2 regions of the Paraburkholderia sp. RL17-347-BIC-D genome follow, and region 1 is predicted to be linked to the other one. Evidence: riboswitches for the same ligand, from Rfam matches in the RefSeq annotation. Region 1 holds a riboswitch; the other holds the start of a gene.
The links. A riboswitch is a leader RNA that binds a small molecule or an ion and turns the genes downstream of it on or off. The one in region 1 is predicted to bind thiamine pyrophosphate.

Region 1 (3,409 bases):
GTGCCGAATGCGCTGGAGATCTGCATCAGCACGCCGAACGTGAAGGCGCCGGCGAAGTAGCGCGGCGCGGCGACCACCAGCGGGAAGATGATCGCGATCTGACCATAGAAGCTCAGTACGAACGTGAGCCGCTTGGTGTACTTCATCACCTGCCACCAGTTGTCGCGGATGCGGCCGAACAGCGAGTGCGCGTTCGTCTTCTCGGTGTCCATGCCGTTGTAGAAGGCGATCTGTTCGGCGTTTTCACGCAGACGGATCAGGCCGAAACGGAAATCCGCCTCGACTTTCTGCGCCTGGTAGTTGATCGGCACGAGCGGATGGCCGACCTTCTGGATGATCAGCGAACCGACCACGGCGTAAAGCGCCGCGGCCCACACCATGTAGCCGGGAATCTCGATCGGCATGCCGCCGAGCGAAATGGTCAGAGCGCCGGCGAGTGACCACAGGATCGTGATGAACGACACCAGCGTGACGACGGTGGACAGCAGGTCGAGCGTCAGCGAGAGCGTGCTGGTGGCGAATGACTGCAGGTCGTCGCTGATCCGCTGGTCGGGGTTGTCGGCGAGGCGGTCGCGTTCGATCCGGTAGAACGCGCTGTCCTTCAGCCACTCGTTCAGATAGCGCGTGGTCAGCCACTGGCGCCAGCGGAAGCCGAGCATCTGGCGCAGGTAGCGGCCGTACACCGCTAGAATGATGAAGCCGAACGCGAGCCCCGAGAACACCATCAGCAGATGCGGGAAGTCGTGCACGTTCTTGGTTTGCAGCGCGTTGTAGAAGTCGGCGCTCCAGCGGTTCAGGCGCACGTTGATCCACACCACGAGCAGATTCATCACGATGATCGCGATGAGCAGGCCCCATGCCGTTTTTCGTTCTTCGGAAACCCAGTAGGGCTTGATCAGGCTCCAGGCGGAGACTTTTTCGTCCGGCGGCAGCACGGGGGTGGCAGAGGTATTCGGTGTCATGAGCATCCTGAAGTAGTGCTGGCCCATTCGGGGCTGACCCATCGGGGCAGGCCCGTCTGCGGGCTGCCCTGCGGCGGGTTTGCGGTACATGCCCGGGCGTCGTGCTCGACGAACGCACGCCCGGGTGAGCGTCAGATTCTGGCGTGAAGCCCTTAAGCGAAAATTAATTTGCGCCGCGAGGCCCCGCGCCGGTGCCGCTGCGAACATGGCGGGACGGCGTGCCGCCCGCGCCGCGTTCGTGCGGCATCCTGTGCTGGCATTGTGCCAGAGCGCTGCCTTCGACCGTATTGATAACGTGAAAGATGGTGCCGGATCAAATTGCGCGCGACGCGGCCAGCCGCTGGTTTGCGGGCGCCGCGCCTTTTATGGTCTAATGACCTTCGACGAAACAGGGGTGCTTCGCGCACAGGCGGCATGGTTTTCATGGCGCAGCGGCGAGGCTGAGAGACACCCTTTGCACCCGATCCGGGTAATACCGGCGCGGGAAGTTTCCGGAAGCAGCCAGTCTTCCATTCCCCGCCGGGCAGCGTCCGTCATTGGATCGCGCATTGCCCGGCCGGCCTCACCCGCCGGTTTCGTCCTGGGTACGTGCGTTTTTTTGCCGTACGGAAAGGACTCGATGACCGCCTATTCTTCAGATATGTGTTTTGCTCTTCGTCACGCCGCCGTCGGCGCGCCGTGCTTCAGCTTTGCTTGCCGTCCTGAAACGGAGTGTGCGCGATGACGCGTCCTGCACAACCCGATTTCGCGGTGCTCGGCGGCGGCCTGTGCGGGCGGCTGGTGGCGTGGCGTCTCGCCGGGCAGGGGCATCGCGTGGCGCTCTATGAGCGTGGCGACGCCGCTGGTACACAATCGGCCGCGTGGGTCGCCGCGGCCATGCTGGCGCCGCTCGCGGAAGCCGCCAGCGCCGAGTTGCTGATCACGCGCTTAGGCGCGAGTTCGCTCGAAACCTGGCCGCAAGTGCTGGCCGAACTTCCTGAGCCAGTGTTCTTTCAACGCAATGGCACGCTGGTCGTCTGGCATCACGCCGACCGTACCGAAGCACCGCTGTTCGAGCGCCGGGTGCGCTCGAATGCCCCGGCTGAGTTGCTGGACGGCGGCTTCGTCACGCTCGCGGGCGCGCAACTTGGCGCCGCCGAGCCTGCTTTGGCGGGACGCTTCAATCAGGGCTGGCTGTTGCCGCGTGAAGGGCAACTGGATAACCGTCAGGTGCTGACCGCGCTGGCTGCGGGCCTCGCGCAACGTGGTGTCGACACGCACTGGAATACGCCCGTCGACGATCGCGCGCTGCCTCCCGCCCGCATCACGATCGACTGCCGCGGCCTCGGCGCGAAGCCCGTGCTGCCTACGTTGCGCGGCATTCGCGGCGAAGTGGCGCGCGTGCATGCGCCCGGTATCAAACTGACGCGGCCGGTGCGGCTGCTGCATCCACGCTACCCGCTCTACATCGCGCCGAAGCAGGACGACCTCTACGTGATCGGCGCGACCGAAGTGGAAGGCGAGGACATGTCGCCGGTCAGCGTGCGTTCCGCGCTCGAACTGCTGAGCGCGGCGTTTTCCGTGCATCCCGGCTTCGGCGAGGCACGCATTCTCGAACTGAATTCGCAGTGCCGCCCAACTTTGCCGGACCACCGTCCGGCCTTGCTGTGGGACGGTGCGCAGACACTGCGCGTGAACGGCCTGTACCGGCACGGCTACATGATCGTGCCCGAAGTCGCCGACGAAGCCGTGCGCTTCGCCGCGGCGCTGCTCGACGGCCGCATCGGCGACGCCGATGCCTTCGCCGACTGGCAGCGCGATGCGCGCTGGAGCGAGCTTTTTCAACTGGACTCCGCGCGGGAGCCGGCATGAGCGTTGCGCGACTGGTCTTTACCCAAACGAGCGCTCCACGCCACGCCGCTTTCGCCATCGACTGAAACGTATTCGAACGCCATGGACATTCATATCAATCAGAAGCCGTTGTCGCTGCCCGAAGGCGCGACTGTCGCCGACGCGCTCACCGCGTTCGGCGCGCGTCCGCCGTTCGCGGTCGCGCTGAACGGCGACTTCGTGGCGCGCACCCAGCATGCGGCGCGCGCGCTGCGCACGGGCGACAAGCTCGATGTCGTGCAACCCGTGGCCGGCGGTTGAGCGCCCGCCACGCATTGCCGGAACGCCGATAGCCGGAGACAAACAGGATTATGCAAATGACTTCCCCCCAAACCGCCGATGCGCTCACGCTCTACGGCCAGACCTTCGCGAGCCGCGTGCTGCTCGGCACTTCGCGCTATCCGTCGCTGCAATCGCTGTCCGATTCGATCGACGCGGCGCGGCCCGGCATGGTGACCGTCGCGTTGCGCCGGCAGATGAACGAAGGCGGCGCCGAAGCCGGCTTCTTCGACCTGCTCAAGCGCCACGGCGTGCCGCTCCTGCCGAACACGGCCGGCTGCCTGACGGTCGGCGAGGCG
Region 2 (3,409 bases), on a different contig from region 1:
AAACGTACCGATTTGACGTATCGATTTCATGATGTCGACTCCAGTAGTTATGGTTGGAAGTAAACCCGTCCTTGCATTTGATGTTATCGCCGCATCCCGTATCCGGATGTATGCGCTTGTCAGCGAACCGACGGTTTCGTAATCAAATGTTTCCCTCCGTCCAGCATGCGGCGTGCCCGGACGCCATAGACGCAAAAGCCCGCCAGTGGCGGGCTTCGATGCTGCGACGCAGTGGTCTGGCGGATCGAGTGGCGTAACAACGACGCTCGATCCGCGCCCCGAACCTTACTGCCGCTGATAAATCTCAGCGCCTTTCTTCATGAACTCGATCGACTTCACTTCCATGCCTTTCTTCAGCGCTTCGTCGTCGGTGACGCCTTGTTGCGCGGCGAACTCGCGCACGTCCTGGGTGATCTTCATCGAGCAGAAGTGCGGGCCGCACATCGAGCAGAAATGCGCGACCTTGGCCGAGTCCTTCGGCAGCGTTTCGTCGTGGAATTCGCGCGCCTTGTCCGGATCGAGACCGAGGTTGAACTGGTCTTCCCAACGGAATTCGAAGCGCGCCTTGGAGAGCGCGTTGTCACGCACCTGCGCGCCCGGATGGCCCTTCGCCAGATCGGCGGCGTGCGCGGCGAGCTTGTAGGTGATGATGCCGGTCTTGACGTCGTCCTTGTTCGGCAGCCCGAGGTGTTCCTTCGGCGTGACGTAGCAGAGCATGGCCGTGCCGAACCAGCCGATCATCGCCGCGCCGATGCCCGACGTGATGTGGTCGTAGCCCGGCGCGATGTCGGTCGTCAACGGTCCGAGCGTGTAGAACGGCGCTTCGTCGCACCATTCCAGCTGCAGGTCCATGTTCTCCTTGATGAGCTGCATCGGCACGTGGCCGGGGCCTTCGATCATGGTCTGCACGTCGTGCTTCCACGCGATCTGCGTGAGTTCGCCGAGCGTCTTCAATTCGCCGAGCTGCGCTTCGTCGTTGGCGTCGTAGATCGAGCCGGGACGCAGGCCGTCGCCGAGCGAGAAGGCCACGTCATAGGCCTTCATGATTTCGCAGATGTCTTCGAAGTGCTCGTACAGGAAGCTTTCCTTGTGGTGAGCGAGGCACCACTTCGCCATGATCGAGCCGCCGCGCGAGACGATGCCCGTCATGCGCCTGGCCGTGAGCGGCACGTATTGCAGACGCACGCCCGCGTGAATCGTGAAGTAGTCGACGCCTTGCTCGGCCTGTTCGATCAGCGTGTCGCGGAAGATTTCCCACGTCAGGTCTTCGGCCTTGCCGTTGACCTTTTCGAGCGCCTGATAGATCGGCACCGTGCCGATCGGCACCGGCGAATTGCGGATGATCCACTCGCGCGTTTCGTGGATGTGCTTGCCGGTCGACAGATCCATCACCGTGTCGCCGCCCCAGCGGATCGCCCACGTCATCTTGTCGACTTCCTCGCCGATCGAGGACGTCACCGCCGAGTTGCCGATGTTGGCATTCACCTTCACGAGGAAGTTGCGGCCGATGATCATCGGCTCGCTTTCCGGGTGATTGATGTTGTTCGGGATGATTGCGCGGCCGCGCGCCACTTCCTCGCGCACGAACTCCGGCGTGATCGCCGTGAGGCCGTTCGGACCGAACGCGCTTGCGCCGAATGCCTGGCCCGGATGTTGGCGGCCCATCATCGCCGCGAGCTTTTCGCCGTTCGGGCCACTCGTCTTGAGGCTCTCCAGATACTCGGCGCGGCGCTGGTTCTCGCGAATCGCGATGTATTCCATTTCCGGCGTGATGATGCCTTGACGCGCGTAGTGCATCTGCGACACGTTCTTGCCGGCGATCGCGCGGCGCGGCGTACGGTGCAGGCCTTGGAAGCGCAGATCGGCGGTGGCCGTGTCGGCGGCGCGTTCGCGACTGAAGTCGCTCGACAGACCCGTCAGCGCTTCGGTGTCGCCGCGTTCTTCGATCCAGGCCTGGCGCAGTGCGGGCAGACCGGCGCGGATGTCGATTTTGGCTTCCGGATCCGAGTAGGGGCCCGACGTATCGTAGACATAGACCGGCGGATTCTTTTCGCCACCGAAGCTGTCGGGCGTGTCGGCCTGCGAGATCTCGCGCATCGGCACGCGGATATCGGCGCGCGAGCCAGTCACGTAGACCTTGCGGGAATTCGGCAGCGGCGCGACAGCGGCTTCATCGACGTGGGCGTCGGCGGAAAGGAACTTCGGATTGGCGTTCATCTATATCTCCTATGCAAAGCTATGTGGGGCCGCTAAGCAGGAGACGAGACGGAAGTAGTCGGAATTCGCGAGAGATGAGGCGATAGAGCCAGGGTGCGAAATCCGTACGCTTCCCTGCGCTGGCATTATCCAGATCAGGTTCAAAGGGTATTTCTCACCCACGCAGCACGGACCTCCAACCTCCGTGCGACGCAGGACCCCCGCGTTAGCAGCGCACACGATACACCGGCCGCCCGCTGCTTGGCAACCCATCTTGAAAAGTCGGATGATGGATATAACAGCGGGCCGCCACGCACTTTTCTTGAATTGACGGGGCAGCCGGAGATGCTGCGGCAAAAATTTTGCGTTGCGCGCGAGCGTTGCTTACAGCGTGAAATCGTCGGCGGCTTCGGGTTGAAACAGGATCTTTTCCAGCTTCAGCACTTTCTCCGTGCCGCTTGGCGGCGTGAAGCGGATGCGCTCGCCGCGTTTGGCGCCGAGCAAGGCGAGGCCGGCGGGCGAGAACACATTCAGGCGGCCGTGCGAGAAGTCCGCATTGGGCGGATAAACCACGGTCCAGGTCATGTGCTCGCCGCTGGTTTCGTCGACCAGCGTGGCTTGCGAATTCATCGTGACGACGTTGGCCGGTATCTCGCGCGACTCGACGATCACGGCGCGTTCCAGCACGTCGTCGAGCATGTCTTGCAAACGCGTGTCCGCGCCGGGCGCGGCGGCGTGTTTCTCGAGACGGGCGACGTCGAGTTCGGTGAGGTAACAGGTTTTGGTCTTTTTCACGAGGGGTACTCCAATTCGATCTGCATTTGAGGGGACAGCGTGCGGATGAGATCGGCCCGGAGCCCGACAACGCGGCTCAGGCAATGGAGCGAGCAGCGTTAGATCGGGCGCCGGGCGGCGTGGAGCGGGAGCGTTCGGGACGGCTCACCGGCGCGACGCGGCATGAGTTCCGCGCGCGCGCAACCGGTTGCGCGACGGGGGCGCAAGCGGAAGAAGGCACGGGAAGTCGGAAAGCGCATCAAGGTAGCCGGCAGGTAGCGAAAGAGAGTGAAGAGGGCGCCCCCATCAATCTGAATGGGCGCGATCGAAAGCTCAATGTTAGCACGGGGTCGTGCGTCCCTCGACTCGGTCGAGTTTCAAGAAAAAAGTTGGCAACGGACTGTCATAACCGGCCGTGCGATTCGACAAACGTGCGGAT

Region 2: linked by a shared signal. The riboswitch ahead of thiC (phosphomethylpyrimidine synthase ThiC) and the one ahead of P0D96_RS29915 (FAD-dependent oxidoreductase) in region 1 are both predicted to bind thiamine pyrophosphate.

Annotation. Positions count from the first base shown of each region.
Region 1 covers NZ_JARESS010000027.1:80,087-83,495, forward strand. The annotation lists gene P0D96_RS29910 (ABC transporter ATP-binding protein/permease) at 1-962, opposite strand, end outside; TPP riboswitch at 1,343-1,466, shown strand; gene P0D96_RS29915 (FAD-dependent oxidoreductase) at 1,683-2,813, shown strand; gene thiS (sulfur carrier protein ThiS) at 2,895-3,092, shown strand; gene P0D96_RS29925 (thiazole synthase) at 3,149-3,409, shown strand, end outside.
Region 2 covers NZ_JARESS010000006.1:56,464-59,872, forward strand. The annotation lists gene P0D96_RS10525 (YMGG-like glycine zipper-containing protein) at 1-30, opposite strand, end outside; gene thiC (phosphomethylpyrimidine synthase ThiC) at 286-2,217, opposite strand; TPP riboswitch at 2,311-2,429, opposite strand; gene P0D96_RS10535 (GreA/GreB family elongation factor) at 2,581-2,991, opposite strand.